Oleidesulfovibrio alaskensis DSM 16109: one gene and its partner. The protein of the gene in region 1 binds, or shares a complex with, the protein of each later gene. Links are inferred from orthologs where the notes say so. Each region holds a gene or a part of one and is shown on either strand. Other genes may lie near its edges. The genes, in order: secA and secY.

What was found.
Region 2: the proteins of secA (region 1) and secY are in contact, whole or in part, in a crystal structure (PDB 3DIN), measured with the Thermotoga maritima proteins. The link is inferred for Oleidesulfovibrio alaskensis DSM 16109 from one-to-one orthologs. Residues at the interface, in WP_004082002.1 of Thermotoga maritima: Glu261, Ala262, Arg263, Lys300, Ala301, Arg302, Thr303, Ile304, Ile305, Leu323, Tyr324, Asp325, Pro326, Val329, Ser330, Tyr333, Ile336, Lys340, Phe345, Val349, Glu363, Phe364, Tyr374, Ser375, Gly376, Gly377, Glu393, Ile395, Thr482, Ser483; in WP_004081795.1 of Thermotoga maritima: Glu108, Gly109, Glu110, Glu111, Ala236, Glu237, Arg238, Arg239, Ile240, Thr241, Ile242, Gln243, Tyr244, Ala245, Arg246, Arg247, Val248, Thr249, Gly250, Arg251, Arg252, Val253, Tyr254, Gly256, Ala257, Ser258, Thr259, Tyr260, Leu261, Pro262.

What each region holds. Positions count from the first base shown.
Region 1 is NZ_AXWQ01000014.1:1,356-16,572, forward strand. The notes cover bases 887-4,056. They hold secA (preprotein translocase subunit SecA), read right to left. Parts: upstream 3,684-4,056; coding sequence 1,089-3,683; downstream 887-1,088. In the rest of the region: bifunctional glutamate N-acetyltransferase/amino-acid acetyltransferase ArgJ, read right to left, coding at 1-803; H586_RS0109165 (hypothetical protein), read right to left, coding at 4,119-4,535; H586_RS0109175 ((Fe-S)-binding protein), read right to left, coding at 5,140-6,366; H586_RS0109180 (lipid-binding SYLF domain-containing protein), read right to left, coding at 6,366-7,115; H586_RS0109185 (FAD-binding oxidoreductase), read right to left, coding at 7,158-8,579; SsrA-binding protein SmpB, read right to left, coding at 8,692-9,159; ptsP (phosphoenolpyruvate--protein phosphotransferase), read right to left, coding at 9,187-10,965; H586_RS0109200 (HPr family phosphocarrier protein), read right to left, coding at 10,966-11,265; H586_RS0109205 (PTS system mannose/fructose/sorbose family transporter subunit IID), read right to left, coding at 11,334-12,113; rsmI (16S rRNA (cytidine(1402)-2'-O)-methyltransferase), read right to left, coding at 12,116-12,949; H586_RS0109220 (ribonuclease HII), read right to left, coding at 13,493-14,284; rplS (50S ribosomal protein L19), read right to left, coding at 14,354-14,701; tRNA (guanosine(37)-N1)-methyltransferase TrmD, read right to left, coding at 14,789-15,217. UniProt on the Escherichia coli protein: Required for protein export, interacts with the SecYEG preprotein conducting channel.
Region 2 is NZ_AXWQ01000004.1:231,083-245,971, forward strand. The notes cover bases 332-3,173. They hold secY (preprotein translocase subunit SecY), read right to left. Parts: upstream 2,489-3,173; coding sequence 1,175-2,488; downstream 332-1,174. Other genes in these bases: map (type I methionyl aminopeptidase), read right to left, coding at 408-1,172; rplO (50S ribosomal protein L15), read right to left, coding at 2,491-2,940; rpmD (50S ribosomal protein L30), read right to left, coding at 2,940-3,110; rpsE (30S ribosomal protein S5), read right to left, coding at 3,122-3,173. Also shown: rpsM (30S ribosomal protein S13), read right to left, coding at 1-154; rpmJ (50S ribosomal protein L36), read right to left, coding at 173-286; more of rpsE, read right to left, coding at 3,174-3,613; rplR (50S ribosomal protein L18), read right to left, coding at 3,632-3,994; rplF (50S ribosomal protein L6), read right to left, coding at 4,010-4,549; rpsH (30S ribosomal protein S8), read right to left, coding at 4,561-4,941; H586_RS20325 (type Z 30S ribosomal protein S14), read right to left, coding at 4,960-5,145; rplE (50S ribosomal protein L5), read right to left, coding at 5,158-5,697; rplX (50S ribosomal protein L24), read right to left, coding at 5,709-6,032; rplN (50S ribosomal protein L14), read right to left, coding at 6,042-6,410; rpsQ (30S ribosomal protein S17), read right to left, coding at 6,420-6,686; rpmC (50S ribosomal protein L29), read right to left, coding at 6,688-6,876; rplP (50S ribosomal protein L16), read right to left, coding at 6,878-7,291; rpsC (30S ribosomal protein S3), read right to left, coding at 7,291-7,932; rplV (50S ribosomal protein L22), read right to left, coding at 7,941-8,273; rpsS (30S ribosomal protein S19), read right to left, coding at 8,288-8,569; and 8 more genes. UniProt on the Escherichia coli protein: The central subunit of the protein translocation channel SecYEG. Consists of two halves formed by TMs 1-5 and 6-10.

The DNA of each region.
Region 1 (15,217 bases):
TTGGTGGCACCTTCGCCGTCCTGCACCAGCATATACGCCAGATCACCCATGAGCGCAGTGACAGCCTGCTGCAGCAGGGGCAGTTCTTCGGGCAGTACTTCCACGCCGGAAGCCCCGTTGGCCAGCCCGAACACCGTATCGTTGGTGGATGTGTCGCCGTCCACGGTAACACGGTTGAATGACTGTGCCACAGCATCGCGGAACATCTGCTGCCAGACATGGACAGGTACCTGCGCATCGCACAGCAGGACGGCAAGCATGGTGGCCATGTTGGGGCATATCATGCCCGCACCCTTGCATACGCCGGCCAGATGCACCTGCCCGCCCTGCAGAGAAAGACTGGCTGTGGCTGTTTTGGGAAAGCTGTCCGTGGTCATTATGGCGCGCGCAAAATCATCCAGCCCGCAGGAACCGAGTCCGGCCGCCAGTTGCGGCACAGCCTGCTGCCACAGGTCCATTTTCAGCTGCTGTCCGATCACTCCCGTGGAGGCGGGCAGGATTTCAGACGCTTCAATGCCGGTGGCGGCGGAAATCATTTCCAGCGTCCTGCGGCAGTTGGCAAGACCTTCTGCACCGGTGCATGCGTTTGCCTGCCCGGAGTTGATGACAATGGCGCGGGCCTGCCCGCCGGCAGCCGCTTCCATGGCCACAATCACCGGAGCTGCCTTGAAGAGGTTGGTTGTGAAAACCCCGGCCGCACATGCGGGGCGGTCGCTGACAATAAGGGCCAGGTCGAGCCTGTCGGGGGCTTTGAAACCCGCAGGAACCGCGGCAAATGAAAATCCTTTGATATCGGTCATTATTCCGGCCTTTGCTGATGTGCCGCAGGCACAGGTGGCTGCACCGCCGTCTGCCGTGGCACTGGAGATGATATAATAGACCGGTACATTGCCCCATAAGCCGGTGCTGCGCAAGCGGCCGCAGGCTGTGCAGTGCACCGCGCCGTAAAAAAGGGCGGGAGAATTTCCCCCGCCCTGTGTGGTCCGTTTGTCAGGCATGTACCGCGGCTGGCACCGCTGAGCGCCGGTTGTGTCTGTATACCGGCAGAATGTGTCGGCAGTGTGTCTGCCGCCGTGTTTGTCGGGCGATCAGGCCCCGCAGCATTTTTTATATTTTTTGCCGCTGCCGCACGGGCACGGATCATTACGGCCGACTTTCGGGGCGTTGCGCCGCGAAGGGGTTTTTGCGCCGTCCTCATCACCGCCGGAATATGACAGCTCGGCGGGTTGTTCTTTGTGGCGCAGTTCTGTGGCTTTTGCTTCCTGCAGACCCGCGGCTTCGGGCTGTTCTGCCGGATCGGCGGCTTCTTCCACCCGCTGCAGCCGCAGGCGGGTGAGCGCACGGAAAACGCTTTCCTTGATGCTCCAGAGCATGTTCTGGAAAAGTGAAAAGCCTTCGCGCTTATACTCCTGCTTGGGGTCGCGCTGACCGTACCCGCGCAGGCCGATGCCGTCGCGCAGGTGGTCCATGTTCAGCAGGTGTTCTTTCCAGTTGCGGTCCAGCTCTTCAAGCAGGAAATAGCGCAGGATGTCGCCGTATACCGGCCCTGCATCGCGTTTGAGTTTTTCCAGCATGCTTTCCACCGCTTTCTTCACATCTGCCGCGGAAGGCAATTCCGGAAGCTTTTCCTGCTGTTCCGAACCCTTGAGTGCGAATTCGGGGTACACGCGTGAAAGGAAAAAGGTTTCTTCAAGCCGGGCGGCGATGGCCGCATGGGTCTCTTCGTCGAGGGCTTTGCCTTTGGTCTGCTCCAGCGGTGCGTAGATGTCCTCGATGATATCGTCGAGAAACTCATGGACCGAAGGTTCAAGATCGTCTTCCATCATGGTATCGCGGCGCAGGCTGTATATGACCTCGCGCTGCTGGTTCATGACGTTGTCATAATCGAGCAGGGTCTTGCGTATTTCAAAGTTGTGTCCTTCGACACGTTTCTGGGCGTTTTCTATGGCGCGTGAAACCATTTTGTTTTCGATGGGTTCGCCTTCCTGCATGCCCAGTCTTTCCATAAGCCCGGCTATGCGGTCAGAGCCGAAAAGACGCAGCAGGTCATCTTCCAGCGAAAGGAAAAAGCGTGTTTCGCCGGGATCGCCCTGACGGCCGGAACGGCCGCGCAGCTGGTTGTCTATGCGCCGTGATTCGTGACGTTCCGTACCCAGAATGTACAGGCCGCCCAGCTGGGGCACACCTTCACCCAGCACTATGTCGGTACCGCGGCCCGCCATGTTGGTGGCAATGGTCACTTTGCCCGCCTGACCTGCTTCTGCCACGATTTCTGCTTCTTTTTCGTGTTGTTTGGCGTTCAGCACATTGTGCGGCACGCCTTTTTTCTTCAGCATGCCGGCGATAAGCTCGGATGTTTCAATGGATATGGTGCCCACCAGCACAGGTTGTCCCTTGTGGTGCAGTCTGGCTATTTCTTCCACGATGGCGTTGAATTTTTCAGGCCGCGTTCTGTATATGGAATCGGGCTGGTCTTTACGTATCATGGGTTTGTTGGTGGGAATATTGACCACTTCCAGATCATATATCTGCTGGAATTCCACAGCTTCGGTGTCTGCCGTGCCTGTCATGCCCGACAGTTTTTCATACATGCGGAAGTAGTTCTGGAAGGTGATGGATGCCAGCGTCTGGTTTTCGGCTTCCACCTTTACGCCTTCCTTGGCCTCCAGCGCCTGATGCAGTCCGTCTGAAAAGCGGCGTCCGGGCATCAGTCGACCGGTGAATTCGTCAACAATGACGACCTGATCGTCTTTTACGATGTAGTCCACATCGCGCGTGAATATGCTGTGTGCCTTGAGCGCCTGCAGAATGTGGTGCTGGAAGGAAATGTTCTGCGGGTCGTACAGGTTGTCCAGCCCGAGCAGTTTTTCGGCTTCCTGCACGCCTTCATCGGTCAGGGCCGCAGCGCGGGCCTTTTCGTCCACGGTGTAGTGTGTATCGCGTTTCAGGCGCGGAATGATGTCGTTGACGCGGCGGTACAGCCCCGTGGATTCATCGGACGGGCCGGAAATGATCAGCGGCGTACGGGCTTCGTCAATAAGAATGGAGTCAACTTCGTCGACAATGGCGAAATGATGGGGGCGCTGGACAAGCTGTTCTTTGTAGAACTTCATGTTGTCGCGCAGGTAATCGAAGCCGAACTCGTTGTTTGTGCCGTAGGTGATGTCCGAGGCATAAGCCGCCCGGCGTTCTTCATCGTTAAGCCCGTGAACTATGACTCCCACGCTGAGCCCGAGAAAATTGTAGATTTTACCCATCCACTCGGCGTCGCGGCGGGCCAGATAGTCGTTTACGGTGATCAGGTGCACACCTTTGCCGGTCAGCGCATTGAGAGCCGCGGGCAGCGTGGCCACAAGGGTTTTACCTTCACCGGTACGCATTTCGGCTATTTTGCCGGAATGCAGGGCTATGCCGCCGACCATCTGCACGTCGTAATGGCGCATTCCCAGCACGCGTTTGCCTGCTTCGCGCACCATGGCAAACACCTCGGGCAGAATGCTGTCAAGTGACGTGCCCTGCTGCACTTCGGCGCGCAGCTCAGCCATACGGGCGGATATGGCCTCGTCCGGCATGGTGGCGATGTTTTCTTCCAGCGCGTTGATTTCTTTCAGGTAGTGGTTCAGCGATTTGAGATAACGGTCGTTTTTGGAACCGAAGACTTTTTTGACAATGGAACCGAGCATTCTGTCTCCCGGGCGGATGTATGTATTCGGCGCATGGTGCACGCTTTTGGTTACGTCTGTGTGACGGGCACACAGCACAGCGGCAGCCGGCTGCCGGACAATGGCAAAGCCGCGTTCCGCCGGTACCTGCTTGGGGCACCCGGCATGGGCGCATCTGGCAGGAATGTGACAGGGGACAGCGGGCGGACTTTTGCCGAACCAGAAATTGGTAATTGAAACAGGATAAGAACGCAACGTTCCGCGTCAAGCTCCGGTACTGCTCTTGCTGACACATTGCGGCGGGGCCGCATGCTGCGCATTTGTGCGTGACATGCACCGTTATGGCCCAGTGAAGGCAGAAGGCTGCGCCGGACGTGCTGCGGGCTGCCTTTGTGTCTGCAGCAGGCAGCCGCAGCCTGCGGGCGCGCGGCGGGCTGTAAAGTGTGTTGCAGCGGCTTAACTGCCGGACTGGCGGGGTGCTGTGCCGCGGTTGCGCGACAGACGGAACGGAGCTGATTTTCTCTGTTTGTGTGCCGCATTGTGCGGTGCGAAAACCGTTGCAAGCTCGGCACGGGTGTCATCGTCGTAATCCGGAACGTCCGGACCTTCGCCGTAGACGCTGTTTACGACGGCCTGCTGGCGCGAACTGCGCGCGGGGTGGATGAGGGTAAACCGGTCGCGGCGGCGTGCTGCAACGCCTGCGCCTGCGGCTTCGGCAGGCGTGATGACAGGCGTAATGACAGGCAACTGCCCTGTGCAGGGACTGGCGGGCTGCGGTGCGGTGTTTTCGGGGTGCAGCAGACTGACGACGACAGCAGCATCGTCGCCGGATACAGCGGGGGGCGAAACGGGGGGAACAGGTTGTTTTTTCATGGGGGGCTCCTTCCGGTTGTACCTGATGTCGGTGTGCTCCTTGTTCCGGATATGGTCGAAGGCCTTCCGGGGGCTGAAGTGCCATCTTATTACACAGTAGTCTTTTGCTGTAGTGTGTCAAGCAACGCAGTATGTCTTTTGCGTTACGTCTGATATCCTGTATTTACACAACAAGATGTAATCTTGAAAAACGACTGCAACGCCATGGGGCTGTAATTGCTGAACGGACGGGTACATACGGGATACATGAAAAAAAAGTGCACAACAGCGTACGGGAGGGGGACATGCAGCGCCGGAAGGCGCCCCCGTATGGTTTGAACACCGGAAGACAGGCCGGAACGGAAAACAGAAAAATCTCCGGGCGGGGGCTGTTATCTGAAGCGTTTCAGGATGGTCCGGTCAATGTATCTGTGCCCGCTTCTGCAAAATATTTCGGGCAGCCGGCCGCCACGGTGCGCGTACACAGGCAGAGTCACACCGCCTGACCGGATGCCGCTGACGTGCGGCAGCGGGCGGGCAGGCGGTTGCGGAACTATCTCCGGACTTCGCCGTCACGTTTTCAGGGTCTGCCGGTGCGGTGCTGCGGCAAGCGGACCGCAGCCTTTCAGACCGTCAGGACATCAAGCCAGTGATGTACGGCGACATGTTCCGGCGCGGTACCGCTCAGCTGCAGGGTACAGCCGGAGCATCCCGTTACCACCGGCGGAGGGCAGGCGTTGTCCTGCGCGGGGCACAGGCTGTCCAGCGCCTGCCAGCAGGCTGCATTGACCATGCCGCACAGCGAAGGGGCGGCAAGCTGCATTACTCCGCCCATACCGCAGCACTGGCGTGTGGTCATGCCCGCCGGACGTATGCGTCTGCCGTGCGCTGCTGCGGCAGGCGTTTGCGCGGCCATGGCGTACAGCAGGGCCGCATCGGGGTCGTGTTGTGCGGGGGCGTGGCATGGCTGGTGATAACGGAACCATTCCGGAGCGGTATCCAGCACCTGCACCGGAAATTTTTGCAGAAAAACGGACAGCGGCACCACGGACTGTGTCCATAGGGCGGCTGAATCCGGCGGTGTTTCGTGCCACAGCTCTTCATGCCGGGCATACCCGTGCAGACCGTGGGCACAGGTGGCGCAAAATGTGACAAGCAGCGGCCTGCCCGCGTTGTGCCAAGCCGTTATATTGGCATGACGGGCCTGCCGCGCGGCATCGGGCAGGCCGGCGTGTTCCAGTGTGGCACCGCAGCAGGTGAAAGCGGTCTCCGGCTGCGGACGTATACCGGCCAGTTCCAGCAGGGCGGTTGCTTTGCTGCTCCAGCGCGGACGTATACGCCGCGCGGTACAGCCGGAAAACAGCATGACCGGCCGCAGGGGCGGCTGTGTTCCGGCCGCGGGAGCCGTCATGCGGAACCAGGGTTGCGGCGGGGTGTCGTGCATGGCCGCCAGTTTTTCCATCAACGGGCGTGCGGCCGCCGGGGCCGGCAGTCGGGGGGCCATGCGTCCCAGCGTGGCCATGGCCGGCCACAGAATGTTACCGCCGTTTATCCAGCGTTGCCACAGCCACTGTGGCCATCCTGCATGTTCGGCACGCAGGGCGCCCAGTGCCGCGGGCACGGAAAGGCCCTGAGGACAGGCTTTTTCGCAGCGGCCGCACGAAACGCATTTGTCTGCCAGCAGACGCGCCGGCAGGGCTTCGAGCAGTTGCGGGTTGCTGCGCAGCGCGGCCATAAGCTGATGTTTGGCTTTGGGCGAAAGCTCTTCCTTGCCGGAAACAAGAAAAACGGGACAGACATCAAGACAGCGTCCGCAGAGGATGCAGTCCCGGGCGGGATGGGGGTGTGACATTACTGTGGGGTATCCAGACCGTATGTGGCGTTGTTCAGTTCGGTGACCAGCCGCCGGACGCCGGGATTGTCCGCCGAGCGGGCAAAGAGAATGTCTTCCGGCGTGGCGCGTGGTCCGTAATAGGCACTGTTCATGGGGCCGCGGGGTGCCAGCGAGGCAACCTGCACGGTGCCGCCGAAATAGAACCCCTTGTTCATGGCGGCATAAAAAACTTCATCGCGTTGAAAGCGTGTGAGGGTGGAGTATTCGTCACCCGTACCGGTGGGGCCTGCGGCCACGGCAACCTGCAGACCCGCGGAACCGTTGTCGTGCAGCGCTCCCTGCAGGGCTTTGTCGGTCATAAATGCCATGATGATGGCCGCCTGTTGCGCACCTGCCTGAAACCCCCAGCTGGCGCCGGTGATATTCATGAATACAGGCGGGCTCCAGTCTCCTGCAGGGCCCTTGGCAAAAAGCAGGCCGGTGCCGCCGCGTACACCCAGTATAAACCCGCCGTTGACCAGCGAGGGAATAATGAGCAGCCCTCTGGCTTTTTCCAGATACAGCTGGACCGAACCGGGCGCATCCGGCCCCAGAAAAAGGTGCAGCGTGCTGACGGCGTCGTCCACGATTTCCTGCTCGTAGGTGCCGTCTGCCTTTAGCGGCAGCGTGCCGGAAGACGTAATGCAGCCCGTCAGCACCACGCACAGGGCTGCGGTGAAGGCAAGCGGTATAATGCTGCGGCGCAAAATGCTCCATACGGCTGTCATGGCTGCTCCAGAGTGGTGCCGGTGCCTGTCTGCCCGCGGGGGTCAGTAGGCTTTGCCGGGATTCATGATGCCTTCGGGATCAAAGGATGCCTTTATGCCCGCCATCAGTTGCCGTTCCACAGGCGACAGCTGGTTGTCGATGTACGGGGCCTTTGTAAGCCCCACGCCGTGTTCGCCGGACAGGGTGCCGCCCATGGAAAGCACGGTATTCATAATTTCTTTTTTGGCTGCCACTGCTTTTTCCCGCACGCCGGGCAGGGATTTGTCGTGCATGATGTTCACATGGATGTTGCCGTCACCCACATGACCGAATGTAAGTATGGTCAGGCCGTGCTTTCTGCCTGTGGCCGCAATGTCTGTGAGGGCGGGCAGCAGCATGCCCCGGGGCACGGTCACATCGTCGCTGATTTTGTCCGGCGCCGCAAGGTACGATGCGGGATTGATGCCGCGGCGTATTTCCCACAGAGGTTCTTCTTCCTGCGGGCCGCTGCCTGCGGCCTGCCAGACGGGTGTGCAATCCGCGTCGGACTGCAGGACTGATTCCAGTCTGCGGCGTTCCGCTTTCAAAGCTCCGCTGGTGCCGTCCAGCCGGAAAAGCAGGGCGGCACGGACATTGCCGGGCCATGGGGGCGTGCGCCGCAAAGCCAGACAGTCCAGCGTTTCCGGCCCCATGAATTCCAGCGCGGCGGGCAGCATGCCGGCGCGGAACACATTGCGTATAGCCTGTACCGCCTGTTCCATGCCGGAAAAACCGGCCAGCAGCGACGCAGTGGCCTCGGGCAGGGGCAGCAGCTTCAGGGTTATTTCGGTCATGATACCCAGCGTCCCTTCGCTGCCGGTCATCAGGCGCACCAGGTCGAGGCCCACTACGTTTTTATGACACCGCCCGCCTGTGCGCAGCATGCGTCCGCCCGGCAGGGCTGCTTCCATGCCCAGTACATATTCGCGGGTTACGCCGTACTTGAGGGCGCGCATGCCGCCCGCACAGGTGGCGACGTTGCCCCCGATGGTGGAAATGTTCAGACTGGCGGGATCCGGCGGATAAAACAGCCCCTGCCGTTCCACATTCTGCTGAAGGTCGCGGGTGATGACGCCGGGCTGCACCACGGCTACAAAGTCGTCAGGCGAGATATCGATGATGCTGTCCATAAGCAGGGTGGACACCACAATGCCCTGTGGTTCCTGCGTACCGGTGCGGCGCGGGTCGGCGGGAACACAGGCGCCCACCACGTTTGTGGCGCGTGCTCTCGGATACACGGGAATGCGTTCTGTCTGTGCATATTGCAGCAGTTCGGCTATCTGTCGCGCTTCACGCGGTCTGACAACCGCCATGGGGCGGGCATCCAGCCTGCTGGCGTCCATGCCGAAAACAAACAGTTCCTCGGGGCGGAACAGGCAGTCGCCTTGGGGAAAAAGGTCGCTGAGAAAACGTTGGTGTTGGTGCTGGTGCGTGGTGCGTGTCATCTGGATGGTCCGGCGCGCAGGCTGGCATGGGGCGGCAAGAGGTTACGCCGGTGGCTGCACCGGCGCGGAAAAAAGGAAACACCGCACCTGACGCGCGGTGTTTCCTGCGGTATCAATGACGCATGATTTCTCTGCGGGTTTCGCGTTCCACGTCACGCTGTTTGATGTCCTGACGTTTGTCGTGCAGCTTTTTGCCGCGTCCCACGGCAATTTCCAGCTTTACGCGTGAATTTTTGAAATACAGCTTCACGGGTACCACTGTCAGGCCTTTTTGTTCCACACGGGCGCGCAGCGTGTCTATTTCGCGCGCGTGCAGCAGCAGTTTGCGGTCACGGTCGGGGTCATGCTGCACATAGCCCGCATTGGCATAGGGCGCTATGTGCATGCCCACTATCCACGCCTCGTTGTTGTGAATGGTGACATAACTGTCAGTGAACGAAACCTGTCCGGCACGAAGGCTTTTAACTTCCGTGCCTGCCAGCGCAATGCCTGCCTCGAAAAATTCGAGCAGCTCGTAAAGATGGCGCGCTTTTTTATTCTGGGCAATGAGAGCGCCGCCCGATGATTTTTTTTTCGTCATAGTGTGTTCCGGTATCTGCAATTTCCGTTAGTCGTCATGATCGATAAGTGACGAATAGAAGGTGAGCTCTTCCGGAAACTGTTTGAATATTGTGTCTTTGACCACGCGGTTGATGCGGGCCACAGTGGCGGTGCGCAGCACTTCGTTGAGCAATGTCTTGCACTCTTCCATGTTGGTGCGGCGGATAATGCGCTTGATGCCGGGGATAGACTGCGGGGCGATGGAAATGGCGTCAATCTGCATGCCCAGCAGAATGGGTATGCAGTAGGGGTCTGCCGCCACTTCGCCGCATACGGAAACCTCGATGCCTTCTCTGTGAGCCGCGTCTACCACAAACTTGATGGACCGTACAATGGCCGGATGCTGCGGCTGGTACAGGTACGAGACATGCTTGTTGCCCCTGTCTATGCCCAGCGAGTACTGAATAAGGTCGTTGGTGCCGATGCTGAAAAAATCCACTTCCTGCGCCAGTGAATCGGCTATGAGAACGGCCGAGGGCAGCTCTATCATAATGCCCACGGGCATGTTGGGATTATACGGCTGGCGCGCGCGGTCCAGTTCCATGCGCACTTCGTTGAGCAGCACCTTGGCCTGCCGCAGCTCCTGCAGGCCCGAAATCATGGGAAACATCAGCGCCACGTTGCCGTGCACACTGGCCCGCAGAATGGCCCTCAGCTGTGTTTTGAAAACATCGATATTGCGCAGGCAGTAGCGAATGGCCCTCAGCCCCAGTGCCGGATTGGGTTCACGCATGAGGGTCTGCTCGGTGAGCATTTTGTCCGCGCCCACATCCAGCGTGCGGAAAATAACCTTGCCCGGTGCCATTATGGACGCCAGCTCGGAGTATTCTTCGTACAGCTGGTCTTCCGTGGGCAGCGCGGGGCGGCTGAGGTATGCGTATTCGGTGCGGTACAGGCCCACGCCTTCGCCGCCGCTGTCCAGCACCTGTGCCACTTCCTCGGTCATCTCAATGTTGGCGACCACTTCCACGCGGTAGCCGTCCACTGTTTCCGCAGGCAGGCGGCATTCCTTGTGCAGGGCTTTCTGGTAGGCTTCAAACTGGAACTTGAGTTCGGTATAGTCTGCCAGCTCGTCTTCATTGGGATCGACGATGATGAAGCCGCGCAGTGCGTCAACGATGACCAGATCTCCGTCATTGACGTGTTCTTCCAGATTGCTGACGCCGACCACGGCGGGAATGAGCATGCTGCGGGCCAGAATGCCCGTGTGGCTCGTTTTGCCGCCTTCGCTTGTGGCAAACGACATGATTTTGTCCAGCGGCAGTTCCATGGTATCCGCGGGAGCAAGATCGTGCGCCATAAGCACCATGCGCTCCTGCAGCGGACGCTTGAGACAGCCGGAAGCACCCATGAGCCGTTTGCTGATGCGGTCGGCCACCACACGCACGTCCTGCACCCGCTCGCGGATATAGTCATCCTCGATGCTGCTGAACGCCAGAGCGATGGCTTCGACGGCCTGTTCCAGAGCCCATTCGGCAGTGATGTTCTGCTCCTGAATGCGTCTGGCGGCGTCTTTTATAAGCTTGGGGTCGGCGGCAATGAGCAGGTGCGAATCAATGATGGCCGCATGGTCTTTGAGTTCGGCGGGCACCCTGTTGCGTGCCTGTGTGAGCTCGTTCTGCACGGCTTCCACGGCGGATTCAAGCCTTTCCACTTCGCTTTGTGCCGCACCGGGCGTCACAATGCCGCGCGGCAACGTGCTGATGTTGTCGCGCCATGCAAAAAAGGCTTTGCCTATGGATATGCCGGCGGAAACCGGAATACCGTGAAGAATGAGACGGGCCAATTACGTGTCCTCGCGGAAGCGGTTGGCAAATGTTGCGGCAAGATGCCGCAGAGCTTCGCGCGCATCGGGTCCGCTGGCTCGCAGCTCCAGCGCAGTCCCTTTGGCCGCAGCCAGCGACAGGATATCAAGAATGGATTTGGCGTCCACCTCCGCGTCGCCTGATGCCAGTACTATGCGCGATGTAAAGCGGGAAGCTTCCTTTACCAGTCTGGCGGCGGGGCGTGCATGCAGCCCCTGATCATTGGCGACGCGGACAGTGAGGCACAGTCCGTCTTCTATTTCACGAATCTCTTCCTGCACGGGAGAGGTTCCTCCAGCATTGTATGCGTATATGTTTTCCGGCCGTGCCGGAACGTTTGTTGTATGCGTCAGTCAGCGGGCTGCCAGAAAAGATGCCACTCCACGGGAACATACGCCGTGGCGAACGGCAGTGCCAGTATAACAGCCGTAAAAATAAACAGCAGCAGCATGCGCGACATGTGCAGACGGCCCACCAGCGCGGCGAACAGTCCCAGCGCGGCGCATGCCGCAGCCCACAGGGCCGGACGGTCATGCGCGGGAAACAGCTGCCACAGCAGCACCGCCGCCAGCACAGCATTACCCGACTTCAGCCTTTCACCCCAGTTTATCAGGTTCCAGTTGCGCAGCCGGTTGAGCACTTTAAGCCCTTCGCGCAGTCCGGCGATGAAGGTGAACAGCTTGAACGCCTGCAGCGCCGTGAACAGAAAAAGCCCCAGAGCAAACGCCGCCGACTGGTAACCCGCCACCAGCAGACTGCATGTGGCCAGCGACCACGATACCAGCATGGTGCCTCCGAAAACGGAGTCGCCGATGGCTGACAGGGTATAGGCCGTAGTATCCTTCAGGTTGCGCAGAATCTGCGGCGGGAAGGTCTGCGCGGCTATGCCCGCTTCCAGTGAAAGAAACGTACCCACCAGCAGCGGTGTCCAGAAAGGATGGGTATTGTAGTGCCGGATATATTTTTTGCGGGCCTCGCGCCGTTTTACCGGATCGGGGTATATGGCCGCAAGGCCGGGTTCCATGGCATGCACCAACCCGATATTCTGCATGCCGCGCGTGTTGAATGCGGCCCCCACTGTGTAGGTGCGCAGAAAACAGCGTAGCAGGGTTCGTGCGTCCAGTGCCATGGTCAGGTCCGTAAATCCTTCATGATTTCGTAAATTTCTTTCACGCTCCAGCCCGGAGCCCGGTCCGCTGTTCTGCGGGCGACTTCACGCGGTTTGCCTCCCAGACGCATCTCATCTTCGATAAGCGCACGCAGAGCCTGCGTGTCGAGAGCCTGCTCTTTTTCGGGCGGTCCGACAATTACTGTTATTTCGCCCAGCAGATCGTCCGGAACGGTCTGAAATTCTTCAAGACGACAGAGAATAAACTCCTCATGGGCCTTGGTCAATTCTCTTGCCACGCAAAGTTCCCTCGGGCCCAGTGCGTTGTAAGCCGTTTCCAGCGTGGTCCGCAGTCTGTTTTTGCGTTCAAAGAAAATGAGCGTCGACGGGGTGCGGGCAAACTCTTCAAAGAACGCGAGCTGCTCGGACTGTTTGCGCGGAGCAAAACCCAGAAAGGTGAACGGCTGCGGCGCAATGCCGCTGGCAGCCAGCGCACAGAGCGGAGCGCTGGGACCGGGCACGGCAGAGACGGTTAATCCTGCCTTGCGGGCTGCTCTTACCAGCCTGTAACCGGGGTCGGAGAACAGCGGGGTGCCTGCGTCGGATACCAGCGCCAGCGTGCTGCCGGCGCGCATGGCTTCAAGCATTTCCGGAATGCGCTGTTCCTCGTTATGATCATGGCAGCTGACAAGGCGGGCTTCTATACCGGCGTTGCGCAGCAGTCCTGCCGTTCTGCGGGTGTCTTCGGCCAGCACCATGTCGGCAGCTGCCAGCACTTCGCGTGCGCGGGGCGAAAAGTCACCAAGGTTGCCAAGCGGCGTCGCCACCACCCAGAGACTCGGAGAGGTCGAAGGCATGGGGAATATGCTCCACGCGTAAAAGTTGTTCCGGAGAATCCGGTGCACCGCCCGCACGGTGGGAACGCTGCGGCGAACCGGCGCCGAACAGGCGCGATGCAGCTTTGCCCAGTATGCCCGGCAGTCCGGAACCTGCGGCGCGGCGGGCCTGAGCGGTTCCTGCGGCACGGGCCGCCTGCAGCGACATCTGCTCCGGCTCAGGTGCGCGTGCTTCTGTGGTTACACAAACAAGGTCAAAGCGGCAAGGGCGGTCCCACATATCGTTGCTGGACAGCCACATACCGGCAGCCCTGACAAGCCTGCTGCGTTTGGCCGGAGTAAGGGCTTCGTGAGGCGACTCCAGCCCCCGAGCGGCACGGGTTTTCACTTCGGCGAACACAATGGTGCCGTTGTCCTGTGCGATGATATCCAGTTCCAGATGTCCGGCGCGCCAGTTGCGGGCCAAAATGCGCATGCCCGATGCGGCAAGATAGGCGCAGGCCGCTTCTTCACCCAGACGGCCCGCGGCAATGTGCGCGGGACAGCTGCCTGCGGCGCGGCGGGCTACCATAGCGTGTTCTGGTCGGCGGCATGCGGGGCGGCCGCCGGTTTCACTTTGGCAAAAGACAGGCGGTGCATGCGGCAGGGGCCTAGCCTGCGGATAGCCTCGATGTGAGCCGCTGTACCGTATCCTTTGTGCGTGGCGAAACCATATCCGGAGTAACGTTTGTCCAGCGCCGTCATCAGTCTGTCGCGAAATGTTTTTGCCAGCACCGAAGCGGCGGATATGGCCATGACACAGCCGTCTCCGCCCACTATGGCTTCCTGCGGCACACTGAGGCCGGTGACGGCCTGCAGCACCTGTCCGGGAATGGTTTTGTCGCCGTCGACGGCAAGAAAAACAGGCGGAAGACCGGCAGGCATGCTGGCTGCCGCGCCGCCGCCGCGCAGGTGACGTACCGCCAGACTCATGGCGCGGTAAGTGGCCTGAAGAATGTTGATGCGGTCTATGACCTGAGGCCACACCACGCCTACGCCCCAGCGCACGGCGCACGACTTTATGGCCGGTTCCAGTGTCAGGCGGCGTTTTTCCGAAAGCTTTTTAGAGTCGGTAAGGCCGGAAAGGGCAGCGGCAATGTGCGGCGCTGCAGGGGCACCGGCGGGCGGCAGAATTACAGCGGCAGCAACCACCGGTCCGGCCAGACAGCCGCGACCGGCTTCGTCTATGCCGGTAAAAAAGGCAGGGTACAGAGAATCGCGCGGACCGGCGGGGTCAGCGTGAGGCAGAGTATGCGGCAGCAGAGACTGCATGCCGGAAGCAGAGGCCGTGAGGCCGTTTTTTGTGCGTGCGGCCATGGCTGTGCCCGGATGATCACGAAAAAAAAGGGGGCGTGCGAGAGCAGCCCCCTTTCCGGCTTCGTATGACTACCAGGTCTTGAGCGGCTTGATACGGGCGGCTTTGCCCTTGAGGTTGCGCAGGTAGTACAGGCGGCTGCGGCGAACGCGGCCCTGCTGCACAACTTCGATACGGTCGATGAACGGGGAATGCATGGGGAACACACGTTCCACGCCCACGCCGTTGGAAATCTTGCGAACGGTGAAAGTGGCATTGGTGGTGCCGCGGCTGATGCGGATCACGTTGCCATGAAACACCTGGATACGCTCCTTTTCACCTTCGACAATACGCATGTGTACTTTCACGCTGTCGCCGGATTTGAACTTGGGGATGTCCAAGCGCATCTGTTCGAGTTCGATCTTTTTAATGATATTCATATTCGTGTCCCCCTTGGAACCTGATTTATCCGCAATAGGGAGTTTGCGTCCTGGTTTGAAACATTTCGGCACTGCCGTGGTCAGCCCCTACAGGGCGTCGCCCAGCACCCTGTCCACAATAATCGCGGCTGCTGTACGCACCGATAGATGGTTGTACCCATCAAGTGACCGTATCGGCCGCAGTATGCCGTCGCAGCGTTCCAGCACATCCGGAGCCAGCCCGTGAGCTGTGCCGAACAGAAGCAGCACTGGTTTTTCACGCAGCATGCGGCGGACCGATTCGAATCCGGTATCGCCTGCGCCGCGGGCGCTGGTGGCGATGACCGTCGGCCGTTGCCCTGTGCGCTGCTCGATATCTCCGATGGCTTCCTCTACCGTGGAAACACCCCGGACAAGACGCAGTGCCGTGCCCCTGTCGGGGTTGGCGCTTACGCCGGGTCCGTCCGTCCAGTGCCGGAGCAGACCGTCAAGCAGTCGACGCTGGTCTTCAATGGGAGTGGTGATGTAGTAACCACC
Region 2 (14,889 bases), on another replicon or contig:
CGTCGGCAGACAGGTCGTCAATGTTACGAGTCCAGTCAACACCGGTGGTATCAAGAATCTCCAGGGCAGTAGCGCGACCGACGCCATAGATGTAGGTCAGCGCGATATCAACCCTCTTGCCACGGGGCAGATCAACTCCAGCAATTCTGGCCACAGTCGAACTCCTGTTCGATTATCCCTGGCGCTGCTTGTGCCTGGGGTTTTCGCAGATCACTCTCAAAACGCCCTTGCGTCGGATGACCTTGCATTTGGGGCATACTTTCTTCACAGAAGGCCTGACTTTCATTTTAGTCTCCGTATTTGGACCTTTAGTGCAACAACGTGCCTGGGTAAAAACAGACCCAGAACGCGGTTAAGTATCACTGCGTCCTGTCTGAGTCAACCCTTATACTTACAAACGTATCCGGTTACGCCTGACTCAGGATTACCGGGCCGTCGGAGGTAATGGCAACGCTATGCTCGAAATGCGCCGAAAGCTTCCTGTCCTTTGTCACCGCTGTCCAGTTGTCGGACAACACCTCCACTTCATACGTTCCCGCCGTCACCATGGGCTCGATAGCAAGCACCATGCCGGGGCGCAAAGGTACGCCGGGAAGGCCGAACGGTACAAAGTTCGGAATTTCGGGCTTTTCATGCAGCTTGCGTCCAATTCCGTGCCCTACAAAGCGCCGGACCACCTGAAAACCGGCATTTTCCACATGCTGCTGAACAGCGGCGGAAATGTCGTACAGGTTGTTACCCGACAAGGCCTTTTCAATGCCTTTCATCAGCGACTCCTGAGTCACCTTGAGAAGACGGGCCGTTTCGTCCGGAACCTCGCCTACGGCATACGTTCTGGCCGAATCTCCGTAGAAGCCTTCGTAAATGACACCCATGTCAAAGCTGACAATATCGCCTTCTTTCAATACCCGCTCGGAAGGAAAGCCGTGAACGACCTCTTCGTTGACCGAGCAGCAAAGAGCAAAGGGAAAGCCCCCGTACCCCTGAAATGCAGGACGGACATTGTGCTTACGGCACAGGTCCTGAGCAAGCTCTTCAAAGTACAAAGTCTTGACGCCTGGGCGAACATTCTCGCCCAGGACATCAAGAATTGTAGCCACAATCCGGTTGGCTTCACGCATGAAGCCTATCTCTTTCTCGTTTTTGAGAAAGATACCGCGATACTTTTTCACCGTCAGCGCCTTCCCTTGATACGGGCCTTGTTCATGAGGCCTTCGTACTGTCGGGAGATCAGATGGGATTCCACCTGGGACATGAAGTCCATGGCAACCCCGACGACAATCAGCAGCCCGGTTCCGCCAAAATAGAACGGAACGTTCATATTGGCGATAAGAACCATGGGCAGAACACATATTGCGGCAATATACAGTGCACCCCACACCGTGATGCGGGTAAGCACTTTGTCAATGTATTCTCTGGTCTTTACGCCGGGACGTATCCCGGGAACAAAGCCGCCCTGATTTTTCAGGTTTTCCGCGATATCTTTGGGATCAAAAATGATCGCAGTATAGAAAAACGCAAAGAAAATAATCAGAGCCACAAAGACTACATTGTACAGCAACGTGTGAGGAGCAAAATACGCAGCAGCCGTCTGCAGCCACTCAACCGAGGAAAAACTGGCCACGGTGGCGGGAAAAAGCAGAAGACTGGATGCGAAAATGGGCGGAATGACACCGGCGGTATTGACCCGCAAAGGAAGATGCGAAGTCTGGCCGCCATACATCTTACGGCCCATCTGGCGCTTGGCGTAATGGATGGGAATCCTGCGCTGGCCACGCTCCATAAACACGATGAAAGCAAGAACAGCCGCCATGAACACAAGCAGTATGAGCACCATGAAAATGCTCAGATCACCCGTGCCGATCAGGCGGATGGTCTTCATCAGGCCGCCGGGCAGTCCGGCGACGATGCCCGAAAAGATGACCAGCGATATACCGTTGCCAAGTCCCTTTTCGGTTATTTGCTCACCCAGCCACATGATAAGCACAGTGCCTGTGGTGAGAGTTAGAATGGTGGTGAGTCGGAAACCCCAGCCGGGCGCCAGTACCAGAGACGCCCCTGTCGGGCTCTGCATGCTCTCAAGGCTCATGGCAATGCCGAAGCCCTGAATCACGGCGATCAGTACGGTACCGTAACGGGTGTACTGCGTGATTTTCTTGCGTCCCGCAGCGCCCTCCTCCTTGGCCATCCGCTTCAGCTCAGGGCTTACGACCTGCAGAAGCTGGATGATGATGGAGGCGGAGATGTAGGGCATGATGCCGAGGGCGAAAATCGACAGATTGCGAAGTCCGCCCCCGGAGAACATGTCAAAGAGGCCGAAAAGGGTGTTCTGAACACTGGCAAAGAAGTCTGCCAAAGCTGCAGAGTCCACCCCGGGCACAGGAACGTGAATTCCGATGCGGTATGCGGCCAGCAACAAGAAGGTCCACAAAAGCTTTTTCTTAAGCTCAGGCAGACGCGCCAGATTTTCTACACCACTCAAAGCCACGGCTAACCTTCCAGTGCCTTGGCTTCGCCACCGGCTTTTTGGATCTTTTCAACAGCAGAAGCACTGAACTTGTGCGCTTCCACTTTTACGGCGACATTGCATTCGCCGTTGCCCAGAACCTTGACAGCTGCGCCGGCACGGGCAAGCCCGCGTGCGTAGATGTCGTCCAGGGTGATTTCAGTCTTGCCTTCAAAGGCGCCAACGAGCTGACCGAGATTGATCACTTCGTAACGAGCCTTGAAAAGGTAGTTTTTGAAACCGCGCTTGGGCAGTCTGCGCTGCAGGGGCATCTGGCCGCCTTCGAAACCGGGGCGGACACCACCACCAGAGCGAGCGTTCTGGCCCTTGTTACCTTTGCCGGAGGTACATCCCCAGCCGGAACCGGAGCCACGGCCCACGCGTTTCCTCTGTTTACGTTCTTCATCGAACGGATACAGTTCGTGGAGTCTCATTATTCCGTTACCTCGACGAGATGCACAACCTTGGCGATCATGCCGCGTACAACGGCATTGTCCTCAAACGTCTTTTCCTGACGGATCTTGCGCAGCCCCAGAGCGTCGAGGGTACGACGCTGGTTGGGGTTGCAGCCGATCCGGCTGCGGACGAGTTTTACCTTGATCATGAGCCGATTCCTTACTTTCTGGGCGCTTCCAGTTTCTTTCCGCGCAGCTGGCTCACATATTCCGCACTGCGCAGCGAGGTCAGACCTGCCATGGTAGCGCGGAGCACATTGTGCGGGTTGTTGGTGCCGATGGCCTTGGCAAGCACGTCGTGAATGCCGACAGCTTCCATGATGGCGCGCACTGCGCCACCGGCGATGATACCGGTACCCTTGGAAGCGGGCTTCAGAAGCACCCGTCCGGCGCCGAAGGCACCAAGCACTTCATACGGCAGGGTGCCGTCCACCAGGGGAACCTGCACCATACCTTTTTTAGCGCGTTCGGTCGCCTTGCGCAGAGCCTCGGGCACTTCCTGGGCTTTACCCATGCCGAAGCCTACGGACCCGTTGCCGTCACCAACGACTACCAGGGCGCTGAAGCTGAAACGACGGCCGCCCTTCACAACCTTGGCAACTCGGTTGAGATCGACGATCTTCTCAATCAAGCCGAATTCGTTCTGTTCCATGCCAGTTCCTACTACCTGTTAGAATTCCAGGCCAGCTTCACGGGCGCCGTCGGCGACAGCCTTGATGCGGCCGTGATAGATGTAGCCGTTGCGGTCAAATACGACGCGCTCGATGTTCTTCTCCTTGGCCAGCTTGGCAATTTCCTTACCGACCAGCGAAGCGTTATCGACGGTCAGGCGCAAGGCGTTGCCGTTCTGCTTGCCAAGAGCCAGGGTAGAAGTGGCGGCAAGGGTGGTTCCGGTCTGGTCGTCAACCAGCTGGGCGTAGATATGCAGGTTGGACCTGTAAACCACCAGACGGGGACGAGCGCCGTTACCGGAAACCTTTTTGCGGATGCGGATTTTACGGCGCATTCTGGATTCATTCTTGGTCAACTTCATGGTCTTACCTGCCTACTACTTTTTGCCGCCGGACTTGCCGGCCTTACGGCGAATCTGCTCGTGTTCATATTTAACACCCTTGCCCTTGTAGGGTTCGGGCGGACGTACACGGCGAATGTTGGCAGCAACTTCACCAACGAGCTGCTTGTCGAAACCGCTGATGGTCAGCTTGTTTCCTGCGGCTGCGGCTTCGATACCCTTGGGCAGTTCAATGACCACCGGGTGGGAGAAACCGAGAGCAAGCTCGATGTTGTTGCCTTTAACGGCGACCTTGTAACCGACACCGTTGACTTCAAGGACTTTGCTGAATCCCTTGGAGACACCTTCGATGCAGTTTGCAAGAAGGGTACGGCGAAGGCCGTGCTGGGCGGATGCCTTTTTGGTTTCTTCGACTCTGGTGATAACCACAGAGCCGTCCTGAATCTCATATTTGAGCAGGGGCGAAACCGGCGTGGTCAGGCTGCCTTTGGGGCCCTTAACCTCTACAACGTCTGCTCCCAGCTTCACTTCCACGCCGGAAGGAACGGGGATAGGCTGTTTTCCGATTCGAGACATGACTGCACCTGCTACCAGATTTCACACAAAAGTTCGCCGCCCACATTCTTGCTGCGAGCGTTGGTGCCTTCAAGGACTCCACTGGAAGTGGAGAGAATGCATATGCCAAGACCATTCTGCACGCGGGGAATGTCGGTGGAACCGACATAAACGCGGCGGCCGGACTTGCTGATACGCTTCAGGCCGGAGATAACCGGCTTGCCCTTGAAGTATTTCAGTTCAATAACGATGGAGGATTCTTCCATCTTGAAGTCGGTGATGTAACCTTCTTCTTTGAGGATGGCTGCAAGAGCCTCCTTCATCTTCGAGCGCGGCACACTCACTTCCTTATGCAGGGCCAAGTGTGCGTTGCGGATACGCGTAAGCATATCTGCAATAGGATCAGTCAGCATTATTAACTCCTTGGCGACTTACCAGCTCGATTTACGGACACCGGGCAGTTCGCCGCGCAGCGACATATTGCGGAAGCAGATACGGCAAATGCCGAACTTACGCATGTAGCCGCGCGGACGGCCGCAGATGGGACAACGGTTGTAAGCACGAGCGCTGAATTTGGGCTTGCGCTTAGCCTTTACTTCCAGACTAGTACGAGACACTGCCGTAACTCCTTACTTCTTGAAGGGCATGCCCAGCTTATCAAGCAGGAACTTGCCTTCTTTGTCAGTCTTGGCACTGGTCACGATGGTGATGTTCATGCCCTTGGGGTTGTCAACACGGTCAACTTCCAGCTCGGGGAAGATGGTGTGTTCCTTAATTCCAAGGGTGAAGTTACCACGGCCGTCGAAGCCACGGTCAGCAATCCCCCGGAAGTCACGCACGCGCGGAAGCGCGAAGTTCATGAGCTTGTCAAGGAAGTCCCACATGGAATCACCGCGAAGAGTCACGCGGCAGCCGATGGGCATGCCTTCACGCAGCTTGAACGAAGCGATGGACTTTTTGGCGCGAGTGATCACGGCCTTCTGCCCAGCGATTGCGGTCAGTTCTTTCACGGCCTCTTCCAGAAGCTTCTGGTTCTGGCTGGCTTCGCCAAGGCCGATGTTAAGGGAGATCTTCTCCAGTTTCGGCAACTGCATAGAGCTCTTGTAGTTGAACTCTTTCTGCAGCACCGGCGCCACTTGTTCACGATATATATTTTGGAGACGCGTCATCGTTATCCACCTTAATCGATGATTTCGTTGCACTTTTTACAAAAGCGAACTTTTTTACCGTCTTCGGTGTACCGATAGCCGACCGTTGTGGCCTTGGCGCACGCGTCGCACATCACCTTTACATTGGAGATGTGGATGGGCATCTCCTTGTCGACGATGCCACCGGGCTGCTGCAGGTAAGGATTAGCCCGCATGTGCCTTTTGGCAACGTTCACCTTCTCGACCAGGACGCGGTCCTTCTTGCGAAGAACTTTCAAGACCTTGCCGATCTTGCCCTTATCCTTGCCGGAGATGACCATCACTTTATCGTCTTTACGAATACGAAACTGTTTCATTGGTATCTCCTACAGAACTTCAGGGGCCAGAGACACAATCTTCATGTAGTTCCGTGCGCGCAGTTCACGTGCAACGGGACCGAAGATACGGGTGCCGACGGGCTCGCCCTGCTTGTTCAGCAGTACGGCAGCGTTGGTATCGAACTTGATGTAGGAGCCGTCGTTACGACGGATTTCCTTGGCAGTACGAACGACAACCGCCTTCATGACATCGCCCTTTTTCACCTTGGAGTGAGGCAGGGCCTCCTTCACGGATACGACGATGACGTCGCCGACGGAAGCGTAACGGCGCTTAGAGCCGCCCAGCACCTTGATGCAGGCAACTTTTTTGGCACCGGAGTTATCCGCCACTTGCAGAGCAGATTCTACCTGGATCATGGCTTACCCCTAAACCGCCTTTTCAAGGATGGAGACCAGATGCCACCGTTTGTTCCGGCTAACCGGACGAAACTCGATGATCTTCACCTTGTCGCCAACTTTGCATTCATTGTTGGGATCGTGAGCGGTGAATTTCTTCCTGCGACGAATGTACTTCTTCAGCAGGGGATGCTTCACCAAGGTTTCGACGCGAACAACAATGGTCTTATCGTTCTTGTCGCTTACAACCACACCGACGAGAGCTCTGCCGTTTCTGTTTTCAATAGCTTCGGACATGTTATGCTCCCTTTTCCTTCAGAATCGTGAGGATGCGAGCAACGTTGTGCTTTGCCGCAGGGATTTCGGCAGTCTTTTCCAGCTGCGCCGTTGCATGCTTGAAACGCAGATCGAACAGTTCCTTTCTGGTTTCGGCAAGCTTGTCCTTCAGCTCGTCAATGCTCAGCTTTCTCAGTTCAGCGGCCTTCATTCTAGAGGCCCTCCCTAACTACGATCGTGGTCTTCACGGGGAGCTTATGAGCGGCGCGGGTCAGAGCCTCGCGAGCCAGCTCAAGGTTTACCCCTTTGATTTCGTAAAGTACACGGCCGGGCTTCACAGGAGCGTACCAACCCACCGGAGCGCCTTTACCTTTACCCTGACGGGTTTCAAGAGGCTTGGCGGTGTAAGGCTGGTCGGGGAAGATGCGAATCCACATCTTTCCGCCACGCTTGATGTGACGCATGGCAGCCACACGAGCAGCTTCAATCTGCTGGCTGGTCAGCTTGCCGTGCTCCAGAACCTTAAGGCCGATTTCTCCGAAAGCAACATTGTTACCCTTGAGGGCGTCACCCTTAAGCCGTCCTTTCTGACGCTTACGGAATTTAACCTTTTTAGGAGTCAACATTACTGTTCTACCTCGTTGTCCAGGATTTCACCCTTGAAGATCCATACCTTGACGCCGATAATGCCGTAGGTCGTATGCGCTTCGGCATAACCGTAGTCAATGTCGGCACGGAGGGTCTGCAAAGGCACACGGCCATCGCGGTACCATTCCGAACGGGCAATTTCAGCCCCGGCCAGACGACCGGCACAGGCAACCTTGATGCCTTCGGCACCAAACTTGCGAGACATGCTCACCGTGCGCTTCATGGCGCGACGGAAAGCAACGCGACGTTCGAGCTGCATGGCGATGTTTTCTGCCACAAGCTGTGCGTCAGTTTCGGGGCGACGGATTTCGTTTACCTCGATGGAGAATTCGCGGCTGAACTTACGACGAAGATCTGCGCGAAGTTTCTCAATCTCAACGCCCTTGCGGCCGATAACGATACCGGGGCGGGCCGTGCTGAGGATAAGGCGAACCTTGCCACCGGCGCGTTCAATTTCAATTTTGGACAGGCCGGCGTGGTACAGGGTCTTCTTAACATACTTGCGGATGTTATGATCCTCAAACACGAAGGAAGCGTATTCCTTCTTGCTGAACCAGCGGGACTGCCAGTTCTTGTTGTACCCCAGCCGGAAACCGAAGGGATGTACTTTCTGTCCCATAACGTATCCTAACTTTCCTCAAGAATGACCGTGATGTGGCTGGTACGCTTCAAAATGCGGTTAGCCCGGCCCATAGAACGGGGCAGGAAGCGCTTCCAGGTAGGGCCTTCGTTGATGATCACCTGCTTTACCACCATTGCGTCAACATCGATGCCGGGCAGCTGCTCGGCGTTGGCAAGAGCGGAATGCATCACCTTGAAAATAAGGCCACCGGCCTTCTGAGGGGTGAAACGCAGGATGTTCATAGCGTCTTCTACAGGTTTGCCCTTCACGTTCTGGGCAACCAGGCGCGCTTTGCGCGGAGACACGCGAACGAATTTAGCAGTTGCTTTAGCTTGCATATCTATTCACCTACCTAGCGCTTGGCCTTGCTCTTCTTGTCGGCAGCATGGCCGTAGTAGGTACGGGTGGGCGAAAACTCGCCAAGCTTATGGCCGACCATGTTTTCGGTAACAAACACGGGAATGAACTTACGCCCGTTATGCACCGCAAAGGTCAGACCAACCATTTCGGGAGAGATCGTGGAACGGCGGGACCAGGTTTTGATAACACGACGGTCACCGGATTCCTGCGCCTTCTCCACTTTCTTCATCACGTGGTCGTCAATAAACGGACCTTTTTTCAGAGATCTAGGCATTCTCTACTCCTACTTCTGGCCACGACGCTTGATGATAAGCTTGGAAGAGGCCTTCTTCTTGTCGCGGGTCTTGAAGCCCTTGGTGGGAATACCCCACGGAGTCACAGGATGACGTCCGCCGGAGCTTCTGCCCTCACCACCGCCAAGCGGGTGATCGATCGGGTTCATGGCAACACCGCGAACCTTGGGACGGCGACCCAGCCAGCGGCTGCGACCTGCCTTACCGTACGAGATCTTCTCGTGATCAAGATTGCCAACCTGGCCGATGGTGGCGCAGCAGGTGACCAGCACCTTGCGCACTTCGCCGGAGGGCATACGCAGCAGTGCGTAGTTGCCTTCCTTGGCGACCAGCTGGGCATAGGTTCCGGCGGCACGGCAGAACTGTCCGCCCTTGCCGGGGTACAGTTCGATGTTGTGCACGATGGTACCCACAGGAACACGGGACAGAGCCATTGCGTTACCGGGCTTGATATCCACGGAATCGCCGGCCACAACCACGTCACCCTGCTTCACACCGAGAGGAGCCAGAATGTAGCGCTTTTCACCATCCGAGTAGTGCAGCAGTGCAATACGTGCGGAACGGTTGGGATCGTATTCGACATGAGCCACTTTAGCCGGCACGCCGACCTTGTCGCGACGGAAGTCGATGATACGGTAAAGACGCTTGTGCCCGCCACCGCGACGACGAGAAGTCACGCGGCCGTAGCAGTTTCTACCGCTCTTTTTGGTCAGGCCTTCAGTAAGGCTGCGCTCGGGCGTGCTACGGGTAATCTCCTCGAAAGAGGAAACGGTCTGAAAGCGGCGCCCAGGAGAAGTAGGTTTAAGCTTGCGAACAGCCATTGTTTACACTCCCTCGAAGAAATCGATCTTTTCGCCGGGTGCGAGGGTAACATACGCCTTCTTGTAACCGGCAGTCTGCCCCGTCACACGTCCGTGTTTGGTGCGGGCCTGCGGCTTGCGGGTAACAACATTGACACCCGCCACTTTGACGTTGAAAACCGACTCGACGGCTTTTTTGATCTCTATCTTGTTGGCCCGGGGATTCACAAAGAAGACAACCTGTTCGGAAGATTCCTTCACAAAGGTGGCCTTTTCGGAAACCAGAGGCTTAATAAGAATCTGCGTATAATCCATGACACCCTTCCTCTTACTTCAGTCGTTCCTGAACAGGCTCAACAGCCCCTTCAAGAAGAACCAGCTGGGCGTGCTTCAGAATTTCGAAAACGCTGAGCTGCTCGGGGGTCATCAGGGTGATCCCGGGGATGTTGCGGGCGCTGAGCACCAGCTTGTCATCCATTTCGGGGGTGACGACGAGAGCCTTACCCAGGCCCAGTGCGCCGGCAACCTTCACCATGTGCTTGGTCTTCACTTCAGGAAGCTCAATGCCCTTGACAACCATCAGGTTTTCTTCAGCCAGACGGGAGCTCAGAGCCATCTTCAGAGCCAGCTTGCGAACCTTCTTGTTAACCTTGAAGGAATAGTCGCGGGGCTGGGGACCGAAGACAACCGCACCACCACGCCAGACCGGAGAACGGTTGCTGCCCGAACGGGCGCGACCGGTACCTTTCTGACGCCAGGGCTTGGCACCGCCGCCGGAAATGGTCGAACGCGTCTTCACCGAATGAGTTCCGGCGCGCTTTGCCGCGCGCTGTGCGCGTACAACAAGGTTCAGGATCTCCGGCCGGACCTCGACCTCGAACACCTCGGGAGCCAGAGTGAGTTCACCCGTCTCCTTCTTGTCCTGATCGTATACTTTAACCACAGCCATGTGATTATCCTCTTTTTTACTGCTTGCGGACCATGACCAGGCCGTTCTTGGGACCGGGCACGGGGCCTTTGACCAGGATCAGGTTGTCTTCCGCGCGGACTTCGATGATCTGCAGGCTCTTTACAGTAACCTGACGGGCACCCATATGGCCGGCCATCTTCTTGTTCTTCCAAACCTTGCCGGGGAAGGTGGCGTGACCGATGGAACCGGGCGAGCGGTGCACAGCCTCGTGACCGTGGCTTGCAGGCATGCCGCCGAAGTTCCAGCGCTTCATCACGCCGGCGAAACCTTTACCAATGCTGGTGCCGGTCACCTTCACAAATTCGCCGGGGGTAAAAAGACCCACGGTCAAGTCGTCGCCGACTTTTTGCTCAGCAGGAGCTTCGAGACGAATCTCGCGCAGCACGCGGAACAAACCGCGACCAGCCTTGTCCATGTGACCACGGGCGGGCTTGTTTACGTGCTTTTCTTTGGCCTCTTCAAAACCGATCTGAACGGCGTTATATCCATCCTTGGCCGCATCCTTGACCTGAATTACAGGACAGGGACCAGCTTGAATCACGGTCACAGCCACCGCACTGCCATCATTGGCGAAAATGCGGGTCATGCCGATCTTGCGACCCAGGATTCCCATCTTCTCAGCCATGACTACCTCTCGCTAGAGTTTGATTTCCACGTCCACGCCTGCGGGGAGACTCAGTTTCCCCAAAGCGTCCACGGTCTGCTGAGTAGGCTCGAGGATATCCATGAGCCGCTTGTGGATGCGCATTTCAAACTGTTCGCGGGACTTTTTGTCCACATGGACGCTTCGGTTTACCGTAAACTTGTGGATGTTGGTGGGCAGCGGAATCGGTCCGGCCACACCAGCGCCCGTGTTGCGCGCCGTATCTACGATTTCAGCCACAGCCTTATCCAGGATGCGGTAATCGTAAGCTTTAAGCTTAATCCTGATACGATCACTGCTAACTGTCGTCATTGTTAACTACTCCATGATCTGGGAATCGACACCCTTGCCTCTGAGGAGCCCGGGACCATCCGGTGCCTCATACCGCGGCGAGCGCGGTGCGGCGACAGAGTTCCTCACTTACGGTGGCGCTTTGTCCGGATTTACAAGACATGCAGCGGGGAAAAAGCATGCGCTGTAAACACAGGACAAACACGTAGGTCGACAACGCTCTCTTTACGCAGAGAACGGAGTCGTGAACTTTCTTCGCGGAACAGTATAAATGGGGGAGAGAGATAAAACGGTGGGCCAGACTGGCACCTCTGTTGCTCTGCTCCGCCGCTTTCGCGCGAAGATCGCCCACGTTGTCGCCAGCCTGTTTTCCATCTGCTTGCGCAGACGGACAGGTGGTCCGCAGGGTTACTAAACAGGAACCATAAGGCTCCGGAAAAATTTTATGTACAGTACCTTACAGCCGAATACCGCATCGGCTGGAACGGCAAGACATTTAATTAGGCATTCAGTAACGCCTGCAAATGTCAAGCTTCAGTCCGCAGACTGAATGAGCAGCAGGACGGACTCAATCCGCCCTTTAAACCCCTTGCGGGGAAGTCTACTGCCTGTGCGGTGAAAACAACCACATCAAGCGAGGTGTTCTTATATAGAGGTGTGCCCTTCCCGTCAACCTTCTTTTTTTATTTTCTGCAAAAAAAAGCGCCCCGCAAAAGCGGGGCGCCGGATAAGCATATTCAGCCAGCTTATTCGCCGGACTTACTCTTGGTAAGTTCTTCGGCAAGGTTGGCGGGAACGCGCTCATAATGGTCGAACTGCATGGTGAAGTTGGCACGCCCCTGAGTGCGCGAACGCAGGTCGGTAGCATAACCGAACATTTCGCTCAGCGGCACGTGACAGCGGATAACCTGTGCACCAGCGCGGGAATCCATGCTCTGGATCTTGCCGCGGCGGCCGTTCAGGTCGCCCATGACGTCGCCGAGGTATTCTTCGGGAGTCACAACTTCAACGTCCATGACAGGCTCGAGCAGCACGGGCGAAGCCTTGCGTGCAGCTTCTTTCACTGCCATGGAACCGGCAACGTAGAAGGCCTGTTCCGACGAGTCGACTTCGTGGTACGAGCCGAACACCAGAGCAACCTTGACGTCCACCATGGGGTAGCCGGCCAGAACGCCGCTTTTCAGCGCATCCTGAATACCCTTGTCAACAGCAGGGATGTATTCCTTGGGAATAACACCGCCGGTGATCTTGTTCTCGAACAGGTAGCCCTTTTCAGGGTTGGGTTCGACCTCGATCACGACATGGCCGTACTGTCCACGTCCGCCGGACTGCTTGGCGTACTTGTGGTCGACCTTGGTTTCCTTGCTGATGGTTTCGCGGTAGGCAACCTGCGGCTTGCCGACGTTGGCGTTGACGCTGAACTCACGGGTGAGACGGTCAACGATGATGTCGAGGTGCAGTTCGCCCATACCGGCGATCAGGGTCTGGTTGGTTTCATCATCGCCCTTCACGCGGAAGGACGGGTCTTCCTTTGCCAGCTTGGCCAGAGCTGCGGAAAGCGCATCGCGGTCAGCTTTGGTCTTGGGCTCGATGGCAACCTCGATAACAGGCTCGGGGATGTCAAGAGACTCAAGAACGACCGGACGGTTTATCTCGCAGATGGTGTCACCGGTGGAAACCTGCTTGAGACCCACAGCGGCAACGATATCGCCGGCGCCGGCCCACTTGATTTCTTCACGCTTGTTGGCGTGCATCTTCAGCAGGCGGCCGATGCGTTCTTTCTTGCCGGTGTTGGCATTATACACGGTCATACCGGCTTCAATGAAACCGGAGTAGATGCGGATAAAGGAAAGGTGACCGATGTAGGGGTCAGATGCCAGCTTGAACACCAGGGCGGCAAGCGGCTCTTCGTCTTTGCAGGGGCAGACGATCTTTTCCTCTTCGTTGTCAGGGTTGGCACCGACCATCTGTTCGATGTCAACAGGCGAAGGCAGGTACTCCACCACCGCATCAAGCAGGGGCTGAACGCCCATGTTGCGGAAAGCGGAGCCGCACAGAACCGGCACTGCGGTTCTGGCGATGGTGGCCCTGCGGATGGCGCTGTGGATTTCTTCTTCGGTCAGCTCTTCGCCGCCGAGGTATTTTTCCATCAGCGCGTCATCTTCTTCAGCCACTGCCTCGATCAGTTCAAGACGCATAACGTCGAACTGGTCCTGAAGCTCGGCAGGAACGCCGGTCACGGCGAACTCGGCACCCTTGGAGGCTTTGTCGAAAACAACAGCCTTTCCGGTGACGAGATCGACGATGCCCTGGAATTCGTCTTCACTGCCGATGGGAACCTGAAGCGCAAGGGGCTTTGCCTTCAGCCGGTCGCGGATCATATCCACGCAACGGAAGAAGTTGGCACCCATGCGGTCCATCTTGTTGACGAAGCAGATGCGCGGAACCTTGTAGCGGTCAGCCTGACGCCAAACGGTTTCAGACTGAGGCTCGACACCGGCAACGGCGTCGAACACGGCTACAGCGCCGTCCAGAACGCGCAGCGCGCGCTCGACTTCAATGGTGAAGTCCACGTGACCGGGGGTGTCGATGATGTTGATTCGACAATCCTTCCAGAAGCAGGTGGTAGCTGCGGAGGTGATGGTGATACCACGCTCCTGCTCCTGCTCCATCCAGTCCATGGTTGCCTGACCTTCGTGCGTTTCACCTATTTTGTGAGACACACCGGTGTAGAAAAGGATGCGCTCGGTAGTCGTGGTTTTTCCCGCATCAATGTGGGCCATGATACCGATATTGCGCTGCTGGGGTATGGCTACTTTTCTGGACACGTGACTAATCCTCGGACGTTACCAACGGAAATGAGCGAAAGCCTTGTTGGCTTCAGCCATACGATGGGTGTCGTCCTTCTTCTTCACGGCACCGCCGCGGTTGTTGAAAGCATCAAGCAGTTCGCCGGACAGGCGTCCTACCATGCCTTTTTCTCCACGTGCGCGTGCGTAGGTGATGAGCCAGCGGATAGCCAGAGACACCTGACGGTCGGAACGCACTTCGACGGGCACCTGATAGGTGGCACCGCCGACGCGGCGGGATTTGACTTCGACGAAGGGCTTTACGTTATCAACAGCCTTTTCAAAGGCCTTGATTGCATCTTCGCCGGTCTTTTCCTGCAGCACTTCAAGAGATTTATAAAAAATCTTTTCTGCAGCGCCCTTTTTGCCGTCAACCATCATGCGGTTGACGAAGCGGGCAGCGAGCCGGCTGTTATACACCGGATCGGGCAGAACTTCACGTCTGGGGATAGGTCCTTTACGAGGCATGAAAAACTCCCTTCGCTACTTCGGACGCTTGGCGCCGTACTTGGAACGTCCCTGGCGGCGATCCTGCACGCCGGCAGTATCCAGAGTACCACGAACAATATGGTAACGTACACCGGGCAAGTCTTTTACACGACCGCCGCGGATCATAACAACAGAGTGCTCCTGCAGGTTGTGACCTTCACCGGGAATGTAGGCGGTCACTTCAATAGCATTGGTCAGGCGCACACGGGCGACTTTACGCAAAGCCGAGTTCGGCTTCTTAGGCGTTGTGGTATACACG